DNA from 3 places in the Duffyella gerundensis genome. Region 3 is predicted to be linked to each of the others. Evidence: predicted binding sites of a transcription regulator. Region 3 holds the regulator's gene; each other region holds the start of a gene.

Region 1 (7,406 bases), 1.2 Mb from region 3:
AATATTCCACCATGTCATTGCGCTCGGCCTCGCCGTGCACCAGCACATCCAGCCCCAATTGCTCCTGCTCATTCACCGCCTGCTTAATGTGTTCGGCAATGCCGGTGCGGTAATGATTTCCATCGATGGTGCCTTTTTTAAAATCGAGGCGCAGGCTGCGAATATCGTGGGTTTGCGGGAAAGAACCGATGGTGGTGGTCGGCCACGCCGGTAAATTGAAGCGCTGCCGCTGTGCGGCGGCTCGCGTTTGATAATCGCTGTGACGCTGGCTCTCTTTTGCGGTGATGCCAGCAAGACGTTCGCCAACCGCGGCATTGTGTACCCGGCCTGAATGGCGACGAGCACGTACGGGCGCGCTCCAGGTTTCCAGCGCTGTACCGTCGTTGTTATTCAGCGCGTTGCTCAGCAGCGCGAGCTCGGCGCATTTTTGCAGGGCGAAGGCGAACCAGCTTTTCACCTCTTCATCCAGACGTGTTTCCACGCTGAGGTCGATCGGACTGTGCAGCAGCGAGCAGGAAGAGCCAATCCACAACTGTTTGCGCTGCGCCTGCAGCGGTTGCAGCCTTTCAAACCACTGTGTCAGATCGGCGCGCCAGACGTTACGGCCATTGATCACGCCCAGCGACAGCAGCCAGTCAGCGGGCAACTGCTGGTTCAGCGCGACGATATCATCTCTGCCGTGTATTAGATCGACATGCAGCCCCTGCACCGGCAGCTGACGCACGGTATCAAGGTTATGGCTCACGCTGTCAAAGTAGGTGGTCAGCAGCAGCTTGCATCGCCCGTTCAGCGCGGCATAAGCGGATTTAAACGCCTCGAGCCACGCCTGCGGCAGTTCCAGCACCAGCGCAGGCTCATCAATCTGTACCCACTCTACGCCGCGCTGCGCCAGTGCATCCAGAACCTGCTGATAGACCGGCAGAATATCCTGCAGCAGGCTCAAACGGTCAAAGGATTCACCTTTGACTTTGCCCAGCCAGAGATAGGTCACCGGTCCCAGCAGCACCGGCTTTATCTTGTGTCCGAGCGCCAGCGCCTCATCAACCTCGTCCAGCAGCTGATGCCAGCTCAGACTGAACTGCTGTCCGCGGGTAAATTCCGGCACCATGTAGTGATAGTTAGTGTTGAACCATTTAGTCATTTCAGCGGCCGCGGCGGGTTCGCCGGTTGGCGCCCGGCCACGTGCAATGCGGAACAGCGTGTCCAGATCCACGTTGCCCGCTTTATTCTGATGACGTGCCGGCACGTTGCCCAGCATCAGGCTGGTGGTCAGCACATGATCGTACCAGGCAAAATCACCTACCGGCAGCAGATCGACACCCGCTGCTTGCTGCTGCTGCCAGTGACGGGCGCGCAGCTCACGACCGGTTGCCAGTAGCGCTTCCTGCGTGCTGTTGCCCGCCCAATAGCTCTCCTGCGCCTTTTTCAGTTCGCGACGCAGGCCAATACGGGGAAAACCAAGCGTGTGATTCAGAATCGTCATCAGTGTTGCCTCATAGTGTTAGACGTCGATGCCGGGCGGTGCCGTTTTCGCATCCCTGCTGGCGCAGACGTCAGGATCAGGTTGGGCGGGCCAGTGATGTTTGGCCGTCCAGATGTTTACACCGCTATATTGTGCAGGTAAGGTATGTTCCTCAAGCGCAAATTGTTCACTGTCGATGTGAAGGACTCTCATGATCGAACTCAAACACCTCCGGACACTGCAGGCTCTCAGGAACACTGGCTCGCTGGCCGCCGCCGCCGCACAGCTGCACCAAACGCAATCGGCGCTGTCGCATCAGTTCAGCGATCTGGAGCAGCGGCTGGGGTTCCGGTTGTTTGTGCGTAAAAGCCAGCCGCTGCGTTTTACGCCGCAGGGCACTATTCTGCTGCAGCTGGCCGAGCAGGTGCTGCCGCAAATTCAGCAGGCGTTACAGGCGTGTCATGAGCCGCATCAGGCCACGCTGCGCATCGCTATTGAATGCCACAGCTGCATTCAGTGGCTGACACCTGCGCTGGATAATTTCCGCCTGAGCTGGCCGCAGGTGATGATGGATTTCAAATCAGGCGTCACCTTTGATCCGCAGCCGGCCTTGCAGCAGGGCGAACTGGATGTGGTGCTGACCTCCGATATCCTGCCGCGCAGCGGTCTGCACTATTCGCCAATGTTCGATTTTGAAGTGCGCCTGGTGCTGGCCACGGATCATCCGCTGGCGCAGGCAGCGATCATTACGCCTGAAGATTTAGCCAGCGAAGTGCTGATGATCTACCCGGTGCAGCGACAACGGCTTGATATCTGGCGCCACTTTTTACAGCCAGCGGGCGTCAGCCCGGCGCTGAAAAGCGTTGATAACACCCTGCTGCTGATTCAGATGGTTTCGGCGCGCATGGGCATTGCCGCACTGCCGCACTGGGTGGTGGAGAGTTTTGAACGTCAGGGGCTGGTGGTCACCAAAACGCTGGGCGAAGGATTATGGAGCCGCCTCTATGCGGCGGTGCGCGACGGCGAGCAGCGTCAGCCGGTGGTTGATGCCTTTATCCGCTCCACGCGGCAGCACGCCTGTGAGCACCTGCCGCTGGTGCGTGATGCGTCAAAACCGGGCGTGCTGCAACCGGGATAATGCACGGCGATATAATTACCGGCCGCTCTGCTCTATAATGCGCCGCATTGCCGTAACCATGAGAAAACTAATGACCAATAATGACGTCCTGCGCAGCATCCGCTACATGCTTAAACTGAACGATGAAGCGATGGTCAACATCGCCGCTCTCGCCGACAGCGAAGTTCCGCTGGCGATGATGCAGGCGTACCTGAAAAAGGAAGAAGAAGCGGGCTTTCAGCCTTGCCCGGATGTGCTGATGGGCTATTTCCTGAACGGACTGATCTTCCATCGTCGTGGCAAAAGCGAAGAGCTGCCAGCACCGTCGATTGAGCGCAAGATGAATAACAACATCATCCTGAAAAAACTGCGCATCGCCTTTGATCTGAAAACCACCGATATTCCACAGGTGTTGGCAAAAGCTGATTTTGCGGTAGGCCAGTCAGAAATCGGTGCGATCTTCCGCAAGCCCGATCACAAAAACTATCGCGAATGTGGCGATCAGCTGCTGCGTAACTTCCTGAAGGGATTATCGCTGACCGTGCGTCCACCGATCGTGCCAAAAGCGCCCGCCGAGAAAAAACCGGCCGCTGAGCACAAACCTGCTGGACAGGCCAAATCGGCAACCGCCGGTAAGCCGGCTGGCGGCAAGAGCTGGAGTGGCAACAAGCCCGCCAGCGCGAGTCGTCCTGCTGCTGGCGGCAAACCTGCCGCAGGCAAAAAATCCTGGCCAGGCAAATCCTGATCGACTGAGCCAGGTTCGCCTGGCTCTTCCCTCTATTTTCCGCGACCGATAACCCAGCGCTTGTGCACCCACAATGACGCGCAAATCACCGCAGCACCAATAATGAAGCTTGGCCAGTGCGGCTGTTCCTGCCAAATTGCCAGATTAACCAGCAATCCCGCTGGCACATGCATATTGTTCATGATCCCCAGCGTACCAGCATCAACCTGCGTAGCGCCGTAGTTCCACATAAAATAACCCAGCCCGGAAGCGGCAACGCCCAGCCAGACCAGAATGCCCCACTGCAGGCCGGTTGTCGGCAGCTTGTGCGGATTACCCCACAAACCCCAGGCGACGATCGCCACCAGCACCGCACCGATATAGAACCAGGCAAAAGCGACATGCTGCGGCATCGGCCGCGTCTCCTGCAGGCGCTTATAACCCACCATTCCCGCCGCAAAGCAAAGGTTAGCCAGCTGCACCAGCAGCAGCCCGAACCAGAAATGCTCGCTGACTTTGTCGTAGCGAATAATCGCCGCACCAGCCACCGCCAGCAGGGCGCTGAAGAGATAGCCGATACGCACGCCGCGCCCGCTGATGATGTCGTAAATCAGCGTAACGTAGAGCGGCGTCATCACGGTAAACAGCAGAAACTCTGACACGCTGAGGTAGAGATAGGCCTGAAAGCTGATGAGATACATGATGCCCAGCTGCAGCGTGCCGACCAGCATGTAGAGCGCCAGCGTCGAGGCGCGATAGCCACGCCAGCGCAAAAACGGCAAAAACACCAGCGCTGCCAGCGACAGTCGCATCAGCACTGAAAACCAGCTGTCAACGTGACCGGCCAGATAGACGCCGATCAGGCTAAAAGAAAATGCCCATAAAATGGTGGTAACGATCAGTAAAAACACAATCCTGCCCCTGAAATGAAGAAGCACGCATTGTAACCGCCGTATTTCACAAAGCGTGAAATATCTGGTTTACATGTGATTAATAAAGCACCGCTCGCCCTCTTGGCTGGTAATGCCAGCAGGCGCACATTTCTCACGCCTGACGCAGCAGAAAACGTGCCATCTGTCATAAAAATGTAACATTACCGTCACAGGCGCTCCGCATTCATCGGGCTGGACGCTATCCTTTGCGCGAACCTTATCAGAAGGCGTATAGCCTCTTTCACCTGCTGCAAAGCATTTCAATACACCACTGGAGTCTGGAATCATGCTGAATATCTTCCGTCCCGCCGCGCATCGCCCGCGTGTGGACGATGCTCATGTCGATCCCCTTTATCGCCGCCTGCGCTGGCAAATCTTTTTGGGGATCTTTTTTGGTTATGCCGCCTACTATCTGGTACGAAAAAACTTCGCACTGGCGATGCCTTATCTGGTGGAACAGGGCTTTTCGCGCGGCGATCTCGGTTTCGCCCTGTCCGGTATTTCAATCGCCTACGGCTTTTCAAAATTCATCATGGGCTCGGTATCAGATCGATCTAATCCACGCGTGTTTTTACCTGCGGGCCTGATTCTCGCCGCGGTGGTGATGCTGATCATGGGCTTTGTGCCCTGGGCCACCTCCAGCATCATGATCATGTTTGTGCTGCTGTTTGTCTGCGGCTGGTTTCAGGGCATGGGCTGGCCGCCCTGTGGCCGCACCATGGTGCACTGGTGGTCGCACAAAGAACGTGGCTCGATTGTGTCGGTGTGGAACTGTGCCCACAACGTCGGGGGCGGTTTGCCGCCTTTGCTGTTCCTGCTGGGCATGGCGTGGTTTAACGACTGGAAAGCGGCGCTTTATATGCCGGCGTTTGGCGCGATTCTGGTTGCGGTGATTGCCTTTATGCTGATGCGCGATACGCCGCAGTCATGCGGCCTGCCGCCGATCGAAGCGTACAAAAATGACTATCCGCCAGACTACAACGAACAGTATGAAGAGGAATTAACCGCCAAACAGATCTTCATGCAGTACATTTTGCCTAACAAGCTGCTGTGGTATATCGCGCTGGCCAACGTCTTTGTTTACCTGCTGCGTTACGGCATTCTCGACTGGTCGCCGACCTATCTGAAAGAGGTGAAACACTTCACGCTCGATAAATCGTCGTGGGCCTACTTCCTCTATGAATATGCCGGTATCCCGGGCACGCTGCTGTGCGGCTGGATGTCGGACAAGGTGTTCAAAGGCAACCGCGGCGCAACCGGCGTGTTCTTTATGGTGCTGGTGACCATCGCAACGGTAGTGTACTGGTTGAATCCGGTGGGCAATCCGGGCGTGGATATGGCCTGTATGATTGTGATTGGCTTCCTGATTTATGGTCCGGTAATGCTGATTGGCTTGCATGCGCTGGAACTGGCACCGAAAAAGGCAGCCGGCACCGCAGCAGGCTTTACCGGCCTGTTTGGTTATCTCGGCGGCTCGGTTGCGGCCAGCGCTATCGTGGGTTACACCGTGGATTACTTCGGCTGGAACGGCGGTTTTGCCATCATGATTGGCGGCGGCGTACTGGCGGTATTCCTGCTGATTTTAACCATGCTGAGTGAGAACAAACACAAGCGTCAGTTAAAAGCGTAACGACCTGCGGGCAGGGTGAACGCCCTGCCCGCAGCGCATTACTCCAGAAACAGCTTACGCAGATAACGTGGCACCGCATCCTGCGTATTGCTGCCAATCACTTCCAGTTCCGGCAACAAATCCTTCAGACGCTGGTGGGCATTGCTCATGATGCAGCCCTTACCCGCCATGATCAGCATCTCTTTGTCATTCAAGCCGTCACCAAACGCCACGCACTCTTTTAACGAGTAACCGAGCAATTTGGACACCTCTTCCAGCGCATGCCCTTTGGATACGCCGCCCGCCATCACTTCCAGACAGGTTGGAAACGAGAAGCTGACATTGACCCGATCGCCCCAGCGTGCAATCAGCGCCTGCTCCAGCGGAATAAGCAGCTCTGCATCCTCGCAGGTGAAAAAGACCTTGCTGATGCCGTCGGTGGGCAGCAAACCAGGCTGATAGACCTGATAGTTAAACACCGATTCGCGAAAGTACTTCTGCTCTTCCGGGCGATGACGGCACATATACCACTCATCGTCGCGATAGACGTTGGTCATGATCGCCGGATCGTCATATTTCAGCGCGAACAGATCCTGGGCGATATCCTCGTCAAGGTTATGGCTGAAGATCAGCTCACCGGCGGTGTTGTGCACGCGCGCGCCGTTGGAGGTGATCATGTAGGCGTCGATCTCCAGGTTATCGCGCATCTGACCCACATCAATATGATGACGACCGGTGGCAAAGACAAAATGGATATCCCGCGTGGTGAGCAGCTTCAGCGTCTCTTTGGTGTAGGGCGTCAGTAGATGATCGGGGGAAAGCAGGGTACCGTCGAGATCGGACGCGACAATGTGATACATAAAAACCTCTGATTAGAAAACGTTAACCGGCGTGACTCGCCAGCACAAATCTGAGCGGTGCAGCTAAAGCGAATGCCGTTGAAAAAAGTCGAGGATGGCATCCAGTGCGTCGGCACGCATTTCGTCCTTTTCAAACAGGATCTCATGGCGCGCGCCAGCGATGACGTACGGGCCGCCGCCATCACAAGGATGACCGGCGGCGCTCATGGCGTCACAGAACAGCTGATGCGAGCGGTTATCGACAATTTTGTCTTCACCGGCCTGCAGCAGCAGCAGCGGCGTGGAGATAGACGCCGCCTGATTAATAATATTGTTACCCGCCTGCACACCTTCACGTACCCAGTGCCAGGTCGGTCCGCCGACGCGAATCGCAGGATCGTCGGCATAAAAACGCAGGCTGCGCTTGTAGCGTTCGCGGCTGTGCGTCAGGCGGTTCAGCCCAAACGGATGCGCCCGCCATTTGCCGGTGCCCGGCGCGTAACCGTCGCGAATCAGCGGCCTTTTTTCTGCCCAGTCGAGCAGGCGATTTGCCATCCAGCCAGGCATTGGCAGATAGATGCCGAACATCGGTGCGGCCAGCGCTGCGGCATGAAACGCCCGCGGCTGCTGCGCCAGAAACAGCGCCAGAATCGCGCCGCCCATCGAATGTGCCAGCGCAAAGCGATGACGATAATGGTGCGGCACAATCTCCTTCAGGTAGAG
Region 2 (7,406 bases), 1.2 Mb from region 3:
ATTGACCCGCACACCAACTACCTGTCGCCGCGCAACACCGAGCAGTTCAATACCGAAATGAGCCTGTCTCTGGAAGGTATCGGTGCGGTGTTACAGATGGACGAAGATTACACGGTGATCAACTCGATGGTTGCGGGCGGTCCGGCTGCGCGCAGCAAAACCATCAGCGTAGGTGACCGCATTGTAGGCGTCGCGCAGCCAGGCAAGCCGATGGAAGATGTCATCGGCTGGCGTCTGGATGACGTGGTTGCCAAAATTAAAGGGCCGAAAGGCAGCAAGGTTCGCCTGGAGATCCTGCCTGCCGGTAAAGGCAGCAAAACCCGCATCGTATCGCTGACCCGCGAGAAAATCCGTCTCGAAGATCGCGCGGTGAAGATGTCGGTGCATAACGTCGGTAAAGAGAAAGTCGGCGTGCTGGACATTCCTGGCTTCTACGTTGGCCTGACTGACGACGTTAAAGTGCAACTGCAGAAACTGCAGAAGCAGAACGTCGACAGCGTGGTGATCGATCTGCGGACCAACGGCGGCGGTGCGTTAACCGAAGCGGTATCGCTGTCAGGGCTGTTTATTCCCAGCGGTCCGGCGGTGCAGGTGCGTGATAACAACGGCCGCGTACGTGAAGACAGTGACACCGACGGCATCGTTTATTACAACGGCCCGTTAGTGGTGCTGGTGGATCGCTTCAGTGCCTCTGCGTCAGAGATCTTTGCTGCGGCAATGCAGGATTATGGCCGCGCGCTGGTGGTGGGTGAGCCGACCTTCGGGAAAGGCACGGTGCAGCAGTACCGCTCGCTGAACCGCATCTACGATCAGATGCTGCGTCCGGAATGGCCAGCGCTGGGCTCGGTGCAATACACCATTCAGAAGTTTTACCGTATTAACGGCGGCAGTACGCAGCGTAAAGGCGTTACGCCCGATCTGCTGATGCCAACCGGTGTTGAAGCCTCTGAAACCGGTGAGAAATTCGAAGACAACGCGCTGCCGTGGGATAGCATCAATGCCGCAAGCTACACCAAGTCCGGCGATATTACGCCGCTGGTGCCGCAGTTGACGAAAGAGCATGCCGCCCGTATCGCTAAAGATCGCGAATTTCAGTACATCATTAAAGATATCGCCCGTTTCAACGCGATGAAGGATAAGCGCAACATTGTGTCGCTTAATCTGGCAAAACGCGAAAAAGAGAATCGGGAAGAGGATGCGCTGCGTCTGGAACGTATCAACGCGCGCTATCAGGCTGAAGGCAAGAAACCGCTGGCGAAGCTGGACGATCTGCCGAAAGAGTACAAAGAGCCCGATCCTTATCTTGATGAGACAGTGAATATCGCTAACGATCTGGCGCAGCTGGAAAAAGCGCAGCCACAGAAATAGTTCTTGAGCTGCCATGCAGCACGGATGAAAAGGCACCTTTATCGGGTGCCTTTTTTATGTCTGCGTGCCGGAGAGAACCAAGTGTAAAGTTATCTGTTTTCAGGCAATTAAACCTTTTTCATGCTTGAAAAGCGGTGCAATAGCCCTACGATATATGTCCGCGCAACTGCGCTTAGTTAAGTGAGGAAAATAACCTTTATGATGCGTATTGCTTTGTTCCTGGTAACCAACCTGGCTGTGATGTTGGTATTTGGGCTGATCCTCAGCCTGACGGGAATCCAGTCAAGCAGTGTTCAGGGTCTGATGATTATGGCAGGTCTGTTTGGCTTTGGCGGTGCGTTTGTTTCACTGCTGATGTCGAAGTGGATGGCGCTGAGATCCGTTGGCGGTGAAGTTATTGAACAGCCACGAAATGAGACCGAACGCTGGTTGCTGCATACCGTTGCGCAGCAGGCTCAGCAGGCAGGCGTCGCTATGCCGCAGGTCGCCATTTATCATGCGCCGGATATCAACGCCTTCGCCACCGGCGCACGCCGCGATGCCTCGCTGGTGGCGGTCTCCACCGGCCTGTTGCAGAACATGAGCCGCGATGAGGCGGAAGCGGTGCTGGCACACGAGATGAGCCACATCGCTAACGGCGACATGGTGACGATGACCCTGATTCAGGGCGTGGTGAACACCTTTGTTATCTTTATCTCGCGTATTCTGGCGCAGCTGGCTTCCGGCTTTCTGTCGGGTAACCGCGATGAAGAGGGCAGCAGCAACGGTAATCCGCTGGTCTATTTCGCGGTGGCAACCGTGCTGGAGTTGGTGTTTGGCATCCTGGCGAGCATGATCACCATGTGGTTCTCGCGTCACCGTGAATTCCATGCCGATGCCGGTTCAGCCAAGCTGGTGGGCCGTGAAAAGATGATTGCTGCTTTGCAGCGCCTGAAAACCAGCTATGAGCCGCAGGAAGCGGGCAGCATGATGGCGTTCTGTATCAACGGTAAGTCAAAATCGTTGAGCGAGTTTTTCATGTCGCATCCGCCGCTGGATAAGCGTATTGAAGCACTGCGCAACGGCGACTACCTGAAATAAAGGCTGCACTGCAAAAAAGGCGACTTCGGTCGCCTTTTTTTATGTCCGCTATCCGGCCGCGTCGGGGCGCTGCTGACTCATGCGCGTCAGGCTGATCGCCGCTGCCACGCTGGAAAAGATACCGGCAGCAATCAGCGATGCGTGAGTGCCGCTGTCGCCAAACAGATTAAACATCATGGCGACCAGCGCGGCGCCGGTGGTCTGACCCAGCAGACGCGCCGTGCCGAGCATGCCGCTGGCTCCGCCGCTGCGCTGACGCGGTGCCGAAGAGATAATAGTGTGATTATTGGGCGACTGAAACAGCCCAAAGCCTGCGCCGCACAGCATCATGCGCCAGATAATGTCCAGGTCGGAAGGCGAAGTGGGCAGCAATGCGAGCGCAAACAGCCCGCCGGCAAACATCATCAGCCCAATGCCACCGAGCAGCCCGGCGTGATAACGCTCGATCAGCCGACCGGCGATCGGCGCGAAGACCATCGTCGCCAGCGGCCAGGGTGTCAGCAGCAGGCCGGTTGCGACTTCATCGCGCTCCAGCACATTTTGCAGATAGAACGGCAGCGACACCATCGCCAACATTTGTGCGGTAAACGAGCAGACCGAGGTGCCTATCGACAGGGAAAAAATCGGCAGGCGCAGCAGATCGACCGGCAGCAAAGGAAATTCCATACTGAGCTGGCGACGAATAAACAGCGTGCCGATGATCATCAGCGCTAATAGTTGAACCACAATGAGCCAAAGCGGGCTGCCCTGCGCCATGCCGCTCAGCGCCGAGAGCAGCAGCCCAAAAGTCAAAGCATTCATTACCGCGCTGGGAATATCGAAACGCTGACCTTTGGCTTTTTGCAGGTTGTCCGGCAAAAAGCGTAGCGCCAGCCAGAAGGCGATAAAGCCCACCGGCACATTGATAAAAAACAGCCATTTCCACGATGCAATCGACAAAATCGCCGCGGCAACCGTAGGGCCAGCCGCAGTTGAAACCGCCACGATCAGCGAGTTGATCGCCATGCCGCGTCCCAGCTGGCGTTGCGGATAGATGATGCGGATCAGGGCGGTATTGACGCTCATCAGCGCTGCGCCGCCAAAACCCTGCAGCACGCGTGCAAATGTCAGCATGCTGAGTGAATCAGACAGCGCGCAGAACAGCGAGGTAAAGGTAAACATGACCAGGCCCGCCTGATAGATGCGCCGGTAGCCCAGAATATCGCCAAGAAAAGAGAGCGACAGCAGTGAGACGATGATCGCCAGCTGATAGGCGTTCACGATCCAGATCGACGCAGCGGGGCTGGCGTGTAAATCACGGGCAATGGTCGGCAGCGCAACGTTAGCGATTGCACCGTCCAGCACAGCCATGGTCAGGCCGAGCGCGATCGCCGCAATGGCACCGTAGCGACGTGGCAGCGGCAGTCCATCAGAAACAGAAGAAGGTGTCATGATGTTAAAAGGTAAGCGGGGTGAATATCATCATGCTAATGATTATTTGCGCTAAATGCATTGTTTGCCTGCAATTAATCATCAGCAAATATGTCTGCTTTATTGCAACCCGCTTGCGGTTGCCGGGCGAGGAGCCACGATCCTTGCCTGATGCAATGATCCGCGGTTTACCATAACGCTTAGGCAGTGAGGAATGTGCTGCCAAACCGCAATCAGGCCGATGTCTGACAGCATTAAGGCAAGGATGAGGGCCTTACCAGTGGCCTATGTTGCGGCTGCCGGACTGCGCTGAGCCACCGCCGATATGGTTGCCGCCCCCTAATCCATGCGCGCTGTTCGAATTCGCCGCGTTATTGCTGCCGTTGCCGGTTCCGTGTTCTGAGCGATTGCCCACAGAGTCACGCCCACCATTTGCCGTCTGGGGAGTCACGCCCGCGAAGTAAGACACAGTCTGAGGAACGGTAACCTGAACAGAGGGTGCCAGGGTGGACGCTGCAACCGTCTGGGTTACACCGTTCACCGTGACGCTAACCGGCGTTGAAGGTGTCAGCGTAGAGGCGGCAACATTGATAGTTACCGGGGCTTTAGCGGCAGTCAGGGTAGAGGCGGCAATGCGTCCTGAAGCAATTGCATTCGCCAGGCTGTTTACAGCACCATTTAGGGTTGCCTGAGCCTCAGCACGTTCAGTTGCTGCTTGTCTTGATGCATCAGCCCATCCCTGAACAGAGCCCGTTCCGTAAGCATTGGCAGCTGCATCTACACGGGCCTGAGCAGCGTCCAACATACGAGAGGCATGAGAAACAGCTTCAGAGGCTTGCGCCATTGTCTGAGCCTGAGCTGCGAATGAAGAAGCAGCCATTACCAGTACAGCAATTATTGAAATTTTCATCTGTGTCGTTCCCATCAAAGTTTAGAATAGCGGTTTATTCTCTCTGCGAACAAAGTTGACATAAATTGACATTAGATTTTTTGCGCTACGACAAGGAAAGGTGACGTCAGTCACGTTTTTCCGGTGGGATCCGCTATGCCGCTAATCGATCCAGCAGGGTGTAGCGGATTACGCGTCCAGGTCACAGGCAAAGGAGGAAGCGCGCAATCGGCGTAATGGCGCTCTGGCAGTGCGATAGCAGCAGAAAAAGAAGCTAATTCAGTGATGAGAAAGGTTAAGCAGGGTGAATACCCTCAGACTGAGGGCTTTGTGCGTTAATAGCAGCATGCCTGTGCTAAAACAGCGGCAAATATGTCTGCTTTGTTGCAACGCGATTGCGGTGGCGAGGGCTGTCACTTTATACTGAAAAACCTGTTCCAGTTTTTATGAAACAACCCTGAGGGTTAATGCCATGTCTGCCGCTGATAACGATAAACAACCCGACGCCGTCTCGTCTGTGATGAAGGTGTTCGGCATTTTGCAGGCGCTGGGTGAAGAGCGCGAAAATGGCATTACCGAGCTGTCGCAACGGGTGATGATGTCGAAAAGCACCGTCTATCGCTTTCTGCAAACCATGAAAACCCTCGGCTATGTCAGCCAAGAAGGGGAATCCGAGAAGTATGCGCTGACGCTGAAGCTGTTTGAACTGGGTGCCAAAGCGCTGCAAAACGTCGATCTGATTCGCAGCGCGGATATTCAGATGCGCGAAATTTCTCGGCTCACCAAAGAAACGATTCACCTTGGTGCGCTGGAAGAAGACAGCATTGTCTATATCCACAAAATCGATTCGCTCTACAACCTGCGCATGTACTCGCGTATTGGACGCCGCAATCCGCTGCACACCACCGCGATTGGTAAGGTGCTGCTCGCCTGGCGCGATCGCAGTGAGGTTGTCGATTTACTGAAGGATGTGGAGTTTCGGGCAAGCACTGAACACACTATTCTCAGCGTGGACGCCTTGCTGAAGGTGCTTGATCAGGTCAAAGCGCAGGGCTTTGGTGAAGATAATGAAGAGCAGGAGATTGGCTTACGCTGCATCGCCGTGCCGGTTTTCGATCGTTTTGGCGTGGTGATTGCCGGATTAAGCATCTCGTTCCCGACCATCCGCTTCTCGGAAGAGCGCAAAGTTGAGTACGTCGAGATGCTGCATCGCGCGGGTCGTACGCTCTCTTCACAGATGGGCTATCACGATTATCCGTTTTAACCCTCGCTAAAACCGGCTTAATTATCGATGACCTGCGTGCTTTTTTTCAGCAGCGGGCAATCGGTAACGCCGATAATGCCGCTTTCGCTATGCAGATACTGCGCGGTAACCAGGCCACGGGCCGTAAGGTAATCGCAGCGCAATCCCATGCCTGCGGCATTTTTGGTGCTTCCCGCTAACACGCCGTAGCCGGTTAACAACATCGCTAACCAGATAATCAGCACTAATCCGGTCAGTCGCGTGATAGTTTTCATCTTCTCTCCCTGTGGCTTGTCGCCTGCGCTGTAATGGTTTCAGTTGCAGCATGCGGCAAAAGCGCAGCGGCGTCGATCGGATCTGGCTGAAAACCGCCTTGCTGCTGGCAGCAGACCAGCGGAACCCTTATTATCTTGCCCTGAATAAACGCATAATAAGATGTTGAGGCAGCTATGAACGAGTTGAATACGAGCGGTTTACTGTTGCCCGTCGCGGTCCTGATTGGCACGGCGATCGGACTGGTGCTGTGGTTCTTTGTCAATCGCGCCAGCGTGCGGGCCAATGAACAGATCCGTCTGCTGCAAAACCTGCTCGACGAGCAGAAAAAGCAGAATGCCCTGCTGAAAAAATGGTTGCAGCCGGAGCCGGAGATCAAGCCGCAGGAAGAGATCGAACGCGACTTTATCCGGGTTATTCCTGAACGCTAAGCACAAGGCAGAACAGCATGGTATGGAAAAATCCCTGGTATGACGCCACCAAAGCGCATCATACCCCACAGGGTTTTCGTAATCCGGAGGCGGACACGCGCCAGCAGGGCGATCTGCAGCGCTGGCGCAAAGAACGTAAAGCCAGCGGATTGCCTTTTCCCCCTGCCGGTGGTTATGACGCCTTCCGGCAGCAATGGTATCAGCCTGCGCATTTGCAGGGCGATGACGATGCGGTCTGGTTTCTCGGCCATGCCTGTATCATGCTGCGTTTGCAGCAGCAGGTGGTGCTGATCGATCCTGCGCTGTCGCCACGCGCTTCACCGCTGCGTTTTTACGGCCCAAAACGGCACACTCCGGCACCGTTAGCGATCGCGCAGCTGCCGCGGCTGGACTATGTGCTGATCTCTCATAATCATTACGATCATCTTGATGCGCCCACAATCCGACAGATTCTTAAGCGCTTTCCGGACGTGCGCTTTGTTGTGCCATTGGGATTAAAACCCTGGTTTACGCGACAGGGCGCCCGGCACGTTGTCCAGCTTGACTGGTGGCAGCAGGCGACATTCGGCGATATTCAGGTGCATGCTGTGCCCGCGCGCCACTGGAGCATGCGAACCTTAAAGGATCGTAATCGTTCTTTATGGTGCGGATGGACGGTTCACAGCCAGACGCTGCGCTTCTGGTTCAGCGGCGACAGCGGTTATTCAGACAA
Region 3 (7,406 bases):
GCGTCAGGTTGTCCAGCTGCTGAATGAGCAACTGCTGCTGCTGTTGCTGCTGCTGGCACTGCTGCTGCACCTGCCAGTAGTGCTCTTTTGCCTGCTGGACGCGCGTGCTGGCTTGCTGGAGTGTCAGCTGCTGCTGCGCCAGTTGCGCCTCTTCTGCATCCTGTTGCGCCAGCCAGGCGTCGATCTCCGCCTGCTGTTCTGGTGCGATGCTCAGCGCCAGTAATTCGTTTAGCTGCTGCCACTGATGCAGGCACTGCTCGTGCTCCTGCGTCAGCTCAAGCTGCTCGCGCGTCAGCTGTTGCTGCTGCATCTGCACGCCTTCCCGCAGCGCTTTTCTGGCACTGCCTTCTTCGCCCAACTGCTTCACTTCCTGTTCCAGCTGCTGCAATCGCAGCTGGTTTTCAGTGAGGGTTAAGGTCTGATAAGCGTCAATCGCCGGATGTTCACAGGCGCCGCAGAGCGGGCAGGGCGCGCCAGACGTTAGTTGGGCACGATAACCGGCGAGATCGGCAATCTGCTTTTCCAGCTCGCAGCGCTCACGCAGATCTTTTAGATGCTGATGTTTTTCTGCCCAGCGCTGACGCAGCAGCGCCAGCTGTTGTTCATGTTCCTGCTGCTGTTGCTGAAGCTGTTGCTGGCTGTGCTGCTGTTTCTGCTGGCGCGTTGTCAGCTGTCTCAGTTGCGGTGCCAGCAGGGCCAGCCGTTGCCGGGCCGGGCGCTGTTGCATCAGCCGCTCGCTGCTGGCCTGAAGCTGCTCTGGCGCATGCTGCTGGTGCAGCACCGCCAGCGCGCGCTCCGCCTCGGCTGCCTGCTGTTCGGCGATCTGCTGCTGGCTGAGCAGCGGCGCCATCGTTTGCTGCAAGGCATCAAGCTGCTGCTTGTGTTGTTGTCGATCGCGCTGCTGCTGGTTCAGCGCGGCGGTAAGTTCTGCCTGTTGCTGTTCCGCCTGCTGCAGCTGACGAAGCTGTTCACGCCAGGCGGGCAGCGCTTCGCCCCAACGCGCCAGATGCGGATGCGCCTCGCGCCACTGCTGTTGCCGCTGTTGCTGCGTCAGTAAATCCTGAAGGGTCTGCTGCTGCTCACGCTGAGCACGCTGCTGTGTTGCCACGCCAGCGGCATGATCGTCGCAGCTGGTGCGTAGCTGCGCGATCTGCTGATCGATGCGTTCTCGTTGGCTGTCCAGCGGAATCACCTGTTCAGTGAGATGCTGAACCGCTAACTGAGCGTCATACTGCTGCTGACGCCGCGCCGCCGCCAGCGCCAGCGCCTGTTGCAGTTGCTGCTGTTCCGCTTGCTGCTGTGTCATGCGCTGCTGCAATTGGCTTAGCTGCTGTTCAAGCTGCTGCAAATCCTCGTTGACCTGCTGGCGCTGTTGCCACACCGTGCGCAATGCTTCGGCCGGTGCGGCACGTGCCAGACGTTCGCGCTCGGGCGCCAGCTGTTGCCAGTGCTGCTGCGTCTGCTGCTGTTGCTGACTGGCAGCGTCGGCATCCTGCGCCAGCTGCTGCTGCTGTTCATGCCAGCGCTGCGCCTGACTGAGCTGCTCAATCTGCTGATTAAGCTGCTGTTCCTGTTCGCCCAGCACATCCAGCTGCTGTTGCAGATTAGCCACGCTGGCGCTATCCAGCAGCGCCATCGCCGAGGCGCGCGTGCGTAATGATTCCAGCGCCAGCCGTGCGCTTTTATGCCGTTCAAACACCGCTATCGACAGCTGACCATAGATTTCCGTGCCGGTCAGCTCCTCCAGCAGCTCGGCGCGTTCGCCCGCTTTAGCATTCAGAAAGGCGGCAAACTGACCCTGCGACAGCATCATCGATTTGGTGAAGCGAGCAAAATCGAGGCCAGAGAGCGTTTCGATCATCTTCAGCTTGTCGTTGACCTTATCGGCCACGATGACATTGTCATCGCAGCGCGCCAGCTCGACGCGCGGCGCCTGCAGCTTGCCATCCACCGCGCCGCGCGCGCGGTTCTGACTCCAGAAGGCGCGCCAGGCGACGCCTTTGACTTCAAATTCCACTTCGGCGAGACATTCGGCGGTATCACGGGTAATCAGTTCATTCTGCGTCTGCGATAGCGGGCCAAGGCGCGGCGTTTGATGATAAAGCGCCAGGCAGATGGCATCCAGCAGGGTGGTTTTGCCCGCGCCAGTGGGGCCGGTAATGGCAAACAGGCCGTTACTGGCAAACGGCTCGGCGCTGAAATCTATTTTCCATTCGCCGCGCAGTGAGTTGAGGTTTTTAAAACGCAGGGTCAATATTTTCATGTGGACGTCTCATCGTCATTCAGGCCATCAAGCGTTTGCGCAAAGAGCTGACGCAGCGTGGTTTGCTGCTGCTCAGAGAGCGACTCCTGCGCCAGACGCCGGGCAAAGACCTCATCGGGCTGCAGCTCGCTCAGGGTTTCGTTGAGATGGCTGGCGAAATGACGCTCGCGTTGTTCACGGCTGCGGCGAATCAGCAGCACTTCAACCGGCAGATCGGCGGTGAGCTGTTCAATGTGACGCTGCACATCATTGAGGTATTCCAGCGTGGCGATTTCAATATCCAGCCACACCGGTTGCGGATAGTCACCGTGACGGAACGGGGTCAGCTGTTGCTCAATCTCCGCCAGCGATCCTTTCAGAATCTGCATTGGCTGAAACACCGGCACCACCAGCGTCTCGATCTCATTAAGCCGATCGCCGCTGAATTCCAGCAGAAAAACGCTTTTTTCGCTGCCGCACTCGTCAAAGCTCAAAGGAATGGGCGAGCCGCTGTAACGAATAATCTCGCTGCCGCCGATGCGCTGCGCCCGATGAATGTGGCCGAGTGCAATGTAATCAGCGGGCGGAAACGCCTGCGCCGGAAAGGCGTCCAGCGTGCCGATATAGATGTCGCGGACCGCGTCACTTTTAGTCACGCCGACGGTGGTCAGATGGCCGGTGGCGACGATCGGCAGGCGATCGCCGCGGCGCTCGCGTTCGGTCAGCGCCTGCTGATAGCAGCGCTGATAGTGCTCGCTGATCGCTTCCAGCAGGCTCTGCTGTTTTTCACGACCGGACTGCCCAGCGCGGCTGCGCAGAATGTCACGCGGCCGCAAAAAGGGAATGGCGCAGAGCAGCGCGCCCGGCTGACCCTGGCGATCTTTCAGCAGCAGCACCTGATCGGCAGGATCGTCGCTGGCAGCGGCGATCACCCGGGTATTCAGGCAGGCGAGCAGTTCGCGCGACTCATTCAGGGTGGCAACGGAATCGTGATTGCCACCCAGCACCACCAACTCACAGCCGGTGGCCTGCAGCTGCACCACAAAGCGATTGTAGAGTTCGCGGGCGTAGCTCGGCGGCGAGCCGGTATCAAAAATGTCGCCCGCCACCACAATGGCATCCACCTGATGCTGCTCGACACACGCCAGCAGCCAGCTAAAAAAAGCCTGATGCTCCGGTGCGCGGCTTTTGGTGTAGAAAAACTGACCCAAATGCCAGTCGGAGGTGTGAATGATGCGCATGCTGATTCCCGGGCAATGAAAAGACACCGCCGATTATACCGACTGAAAATAAAAAGGGGCGAAGGAAAGCGGTAACAGAAGTGTTAAAAACCGTGCGGCACCCCCGTGCTTTTTTCATAAATCTGTCATAAAACTGACGCATAATGACGCCGCAAATCCCAGTGACCCGGGTCACATTCGCAGGAGCAATAATGGCTAAGCGTATTTTGGTTGTCGAAGATGAAGCCCCCATTCGTGAAATGTTGTGTTTTGTGCTGGAGCAGAACGACTACCAACCAATAGAAGCAGAAGATTACGACAGCGCGATCAATATGCTGATTGAACCCTGGCCGGACCTGATCCTGCTTGACTGGATGCTGCCAGGCGGCAGCGGCATTCAGTTCATTAAACACCTGAAGCGTGAAGCGATGACCCGGGATATTCCGGTGATGATGTTGACCGCGCGCGGTGAAGAGGAAGATCGGGTACGTGGCCTGGAAGTCGGCGCCGACGATTACATTACCAAGCCTTTTTCGCCAAAAGAGCTGATGGCGCGCATCAAAGCGGTAATGCGCCGTATTTCACCGATGGCGGTGGAAGAGGTGATTGAAATGCAGGGATTGAGCCTTGATCCTTCATCGCATCGGGTGATGTCAGAAACCACGCCGCTGGAAATGGGCCCTACTGAATACAAACTCTTGCACTTTTTCATGACGCATCCGGAACGGGTTTACAGCCGCGAACAGCTGCTGAATAACGTCTGGGGCACCAACGTCTACGTGGAAGATCGCACCGTGGACGTGCATATTCGGCGTTTGCGTAAGGCGCTGGAACTCTCCGGACACGATCGCATGGTACAAACCGTGCGTGGAACAGGGTATCGTTTCTCCGCCCGCTACTGATCCGGAGTCACACTCGTGCTGGAACGCCTCTCCTGGAAGAGATTATTGCTGGAATTACTGCTGGCGATTCTGCCAGCCGCTATTCTGGGTTTATTGCTGGGCGGTCTGGCCTGGTTTTTATTGTGTGCGGTGCTGGCCGTGCTGTTCTGGCATTTCTGGCAGTTGATGAAGCTCTCGAACTGGCTGTGGGTTGACCGCACCATGACGCCGCCTACCGGACGCGGCAGCTGGGAACCGCTGTTTTACGGGCTTTATCAGATGCAGTTACGTAACCGCCGCCGCCGCCGCGAGTTGGGCAATCTGATCAAACGCTTTCGCAGCGGAGCCGAGTCGCTGCCCGATGCGCTGGTGTTGACCACCGAAGAGGGCAATATTTTCTGGTGCAACGGCCTGGCGCAGCAACATCTGCGGCTGCGCTGGCCGGAAGATAATGGCCAGAATATCCTCAACCTGCTGCGCTATCCGGAATTCTCCCGCTATATTCGCCAGCGCGATTTTGCGAAACCGCTGACGCTGGTGATGAACAACCAGCGCCACCTCGAATTTCGCGTCATGCCTTACAGCGAAGGCCAGTGGCTGCTGGTGGCGCGCGACGTCACGCAGAAACATCAGCTGGAGGGCGCGCGGCGAAATTTCTTTGCCAACGTCAGTCACGAACTGCGTACGCCGCTTACCGTGCTGCAGGGGTATCTGGAAATGATGAACGATGCCGGCATGGCAGGACGCTCGCGGGATAAAGCGCTGCACACCATGCAGGAACAGACGCGGCGCATGGACAGCCTGGTTAAACAGCTGCTGACGCTGTCGCGTATTGAAGCCGCGCCGGTGGTCGATCTCTCTGAAAAAGTCGATGTGCCGATTATGCTGCGCCTGCTGCAACGCGAGGCGGAAACACTGAGCAGCGGCCGCCATACCATCAGCTTTGATTTTGACAGCGAGCTGAAGGTGTTCGGCAACGATGAGCAGCTGCGCAGCGCCATTTCAAACCTGGTGTACAACGCCGTTAACCATACGCCAGAAGGCACGCATATTCGCGTCAGCTGGCAGCGGGTGCGCGATGGCGTGCGCTTCAGCGTCAGCGATGACGGACCCGGTATCAGCGCAGAGCACCTGCCGCGGCTGACCGAACGTTTTTATCGTGTCGACAAAGCGCGATCGCGGGCAACCGGTGGCAGCGGCCTCGGGCTGGCGATCGTGAAGCATGCGCTCAGCCACCATAACGCCCGACTGGAGATCACCAGCCAGCCGGGTAAAGCCACTACCTTCAGCTTTACCTTGCCACCAGGCTTGATTGTGCAGGCGGATCTGGCTGAAAATGCCGTGCATTAACCCCTTGCAGGCATAACGATGAAAGCGTTGATTTTGGCTCTGCTGCTGCTGACGGGCCCGCTGGCGCAGGCAAAAGAAGGCATGCTGGCCGGCAATCTGACCAGCGTCGGTTCCGATACGCTCGGCTACTTGATGTCGCTGTGGGGCGAGGATTTTAACCGGCTCTATCCTGGCGTTAACGTGCAGGTGCAGGCGGCGGGGTCTTCTACCGCGCCGACCGCGCTGGCTGCCGGTGCCGCGCAGCTCGGCGCCATGAGTCGGCCCATGCAGGCCACGGAACGCCGCCTGTTTGAAGAAAAATATGGCTATCCGCCGCTGGCCATTCCGGTGGCGATGGATGCGCTGGTGGTGATGGTGAATCAGGACAATCCGCTGCAGCAGCTGAGCGTACAGCAGCTGGATGCGCTGTTTTCGGTCACTCGCCGCTGCGGTGGCACACATGTGCCGCAGCGCTGGGGCGATCTGCTGGCGCAGCCGCAATGGCAGAACCGCACGATTGCCCGTCAGGGCCGCAACTCCGCTTCTGGCACCTGGGGTTTTTTCAAGCAGCAGGCGCTGTGCGACGGCGATTTTCGCAACGACGTGGCGGAATTCCCCGGCTCTGCTGCTGTGGTGCAGGCGGTGGCCAGTAACCTTAACGCTATCGGCTATGCCAGCATGGGTTTTCATCTCAGCGGCGTGAAAATCGTGCCGCTGGTTGGTGACGCGGGTACGCCGGTTGCGCCCACCGTGGACGCGATCCGCAGCGGTCGCTATCCCTTTGCTCGTCCGCTCTATCTCTACGTCAATAAAGCACCGGGACATCCGCTTGAGCCGCGCACGCTCGCCTTCGTCAACTATGTGCTCTCGGCGCAAGGACAGGCGATGATTCCGCGCACCGGCTATCTGCCGCTTTCCACTGAGCAGGTGGTACAGGCGCAACGGCTGTTCAACACACCCTGACGCTCAACATGAATTAATTTCATGGGACATGAATTTTCCTCTATTGCGCCGCTGCGTACAGCATGTCAATCTGCCTCCAGACATATAGCCATCCAGATGGCTGTAAATAACAGTTGGTAATTATTTCCTGCCGCAATCACCGGCAGGAAGGATTCACTTTCAGGAGCCCGTTCATGAGCCAGTTCACCGCCCCTTTCCGTGCCGATACCGTTGGCAGCTTCCTGCGTCCACAGGCGATTAAACAGGCGCGCACGCAGTTTGCCGCTGGCGACATTGATGCCGCTACGCTGCGTCAGATTGAAGATGAACAGATTCTCGATGTGGTGAACAAGCAGCGAGCCAACGGCCTGCAGGTGGTCACTGACGGTGAGTTTCGTCGTGCCTGGTGGCACTTTGACTTTTTTGCCGGACTGGACGGCGTGGAGCTCTATGAAGCCGAGCAGGGCATTCAGTTCAACGGCGTGCAGACCAAAGCCCACGGCGTGCGCGTTACCGGCAAGCTCGGCTTCAGTCAGCACCCGATGCTGGAAGATTTCCGCTATCTGAAAAGCATCGCCGGTGATGCGGTGCCAAAAATGACCATTCCCAGCCCAAGCGTGCTGCACTTCCGCGGCGGTCGCAAAACCATTGATGCCGACGTCTATCCGAATATGGATGACTATTTTGACGATCTGGCGCTGACCTATCGCACGGCCATCGCCGCCTTTTACGAGGCAGGCTGCCGTTATTTGCAGCTCGATGACACCGTATGGGCCTATCTCTGTTCGGAAG

What was found. Region 3 encodes PhoB, which activates phosphate uptake and scavenging genes when phosphate is short. Its sites were predicted from a motif close to CTGTCATAAAACTGNCNNAT; they were not measured.
Region 1: a site for PhoB is predicted at 4,378-4,397, ahead of glpT (glycerol-3-phosphate transporter). Genes of this name have one in related genera too.
Region 2: a site for PhoB is predicted at 5,118-5,137, ahead of kdgR (DNA-binding transcriptional regulator KdgR). Genes of this name have one in related genera too.

The regions. Positions count from the first base shown of each region.
Region 1 is NZ_LN907827.1:3,577,891-3,585,296, forward strand. It holds gene metE (5-methyltetrahydropteroyltriglutamate--homocysteine S-methyltransferase) at 1-1,483, opposite strand, end outside; gene metR (HTH-type transcriptional regulator MetR) at 1,674-2,600, shown strand; partial or broken gene EM595_RS16380 (YehS family protein) at 2,671-3,129, shown strand; gene EM595_RS16385 (carboxylate/amino acid/amine transporter) at 3,357-4,214, opposite strand; gene glpT (glycerol-3-phosphate transporter) at 4,522-5,865, shown strand; gene yigL (sugar/pyridoxal phosphate phosphatase YigL) at 5,904-6,704, opposite strand; gene pldB (lysophospholipase L2) at 6,768-7,406, opposite strand, start outside.
Region 2 is NZ_LN907827.1:2,182,532-2,189,937, reverse strand. It holds gene prc (carboxy terminal-processing peptidase) at 1-1,368, shown strand, start outside; gene htpX (protease HtpX) at 1,567-2,448, shown strand; gene EM595_RS10150 (MFS transporter) at 2,497-3,879, opposite strand; gene EM595_RS10145 (hypothetical protein) at 4,133-4,768, opposite strand; gene kdgR (DNA-binding transcriptional regulator KdgR) at 5,220-6,011, shown strand; gene EM595_RS10135 (YobH family protein) at 6,029-6,265, opposite strand; gene EM595_RS10130 (YebO family protein) at 6,440-6,694, shown strand; gene EM595_RS10125 (MBL fold metallo-hydrolase) at 6,712-7,406, shown strand, end outside.
Region 3 is NZ_LN907827.1:1,031,934-1,039,339, forward strand. It holds gene EM595_RS04650 (SbcC/MukB-like Walker B domain-containing protein) at 1-2,263, opposite strand, end outside; gene sbcD (exonuclease subunit SbcD) at 2,260-3,483, opposite strand; gene phoB (phosphate response regulator transcription factor PhoB) at 3,675-4,364, shown strand; gene phoR (phosphate regulon sensor histidine kinase PhoR) at 4,380-5,693, shown strand; gene EM595_RS04670 (PstS family phosphate ABC transporter substrate-binding protein) at 5,712-6,635, shown strand; gene EM595_RS04675 (cobalamin-independent methionine synthase II family protein) at 6,809-7,406, shown strand, end outside.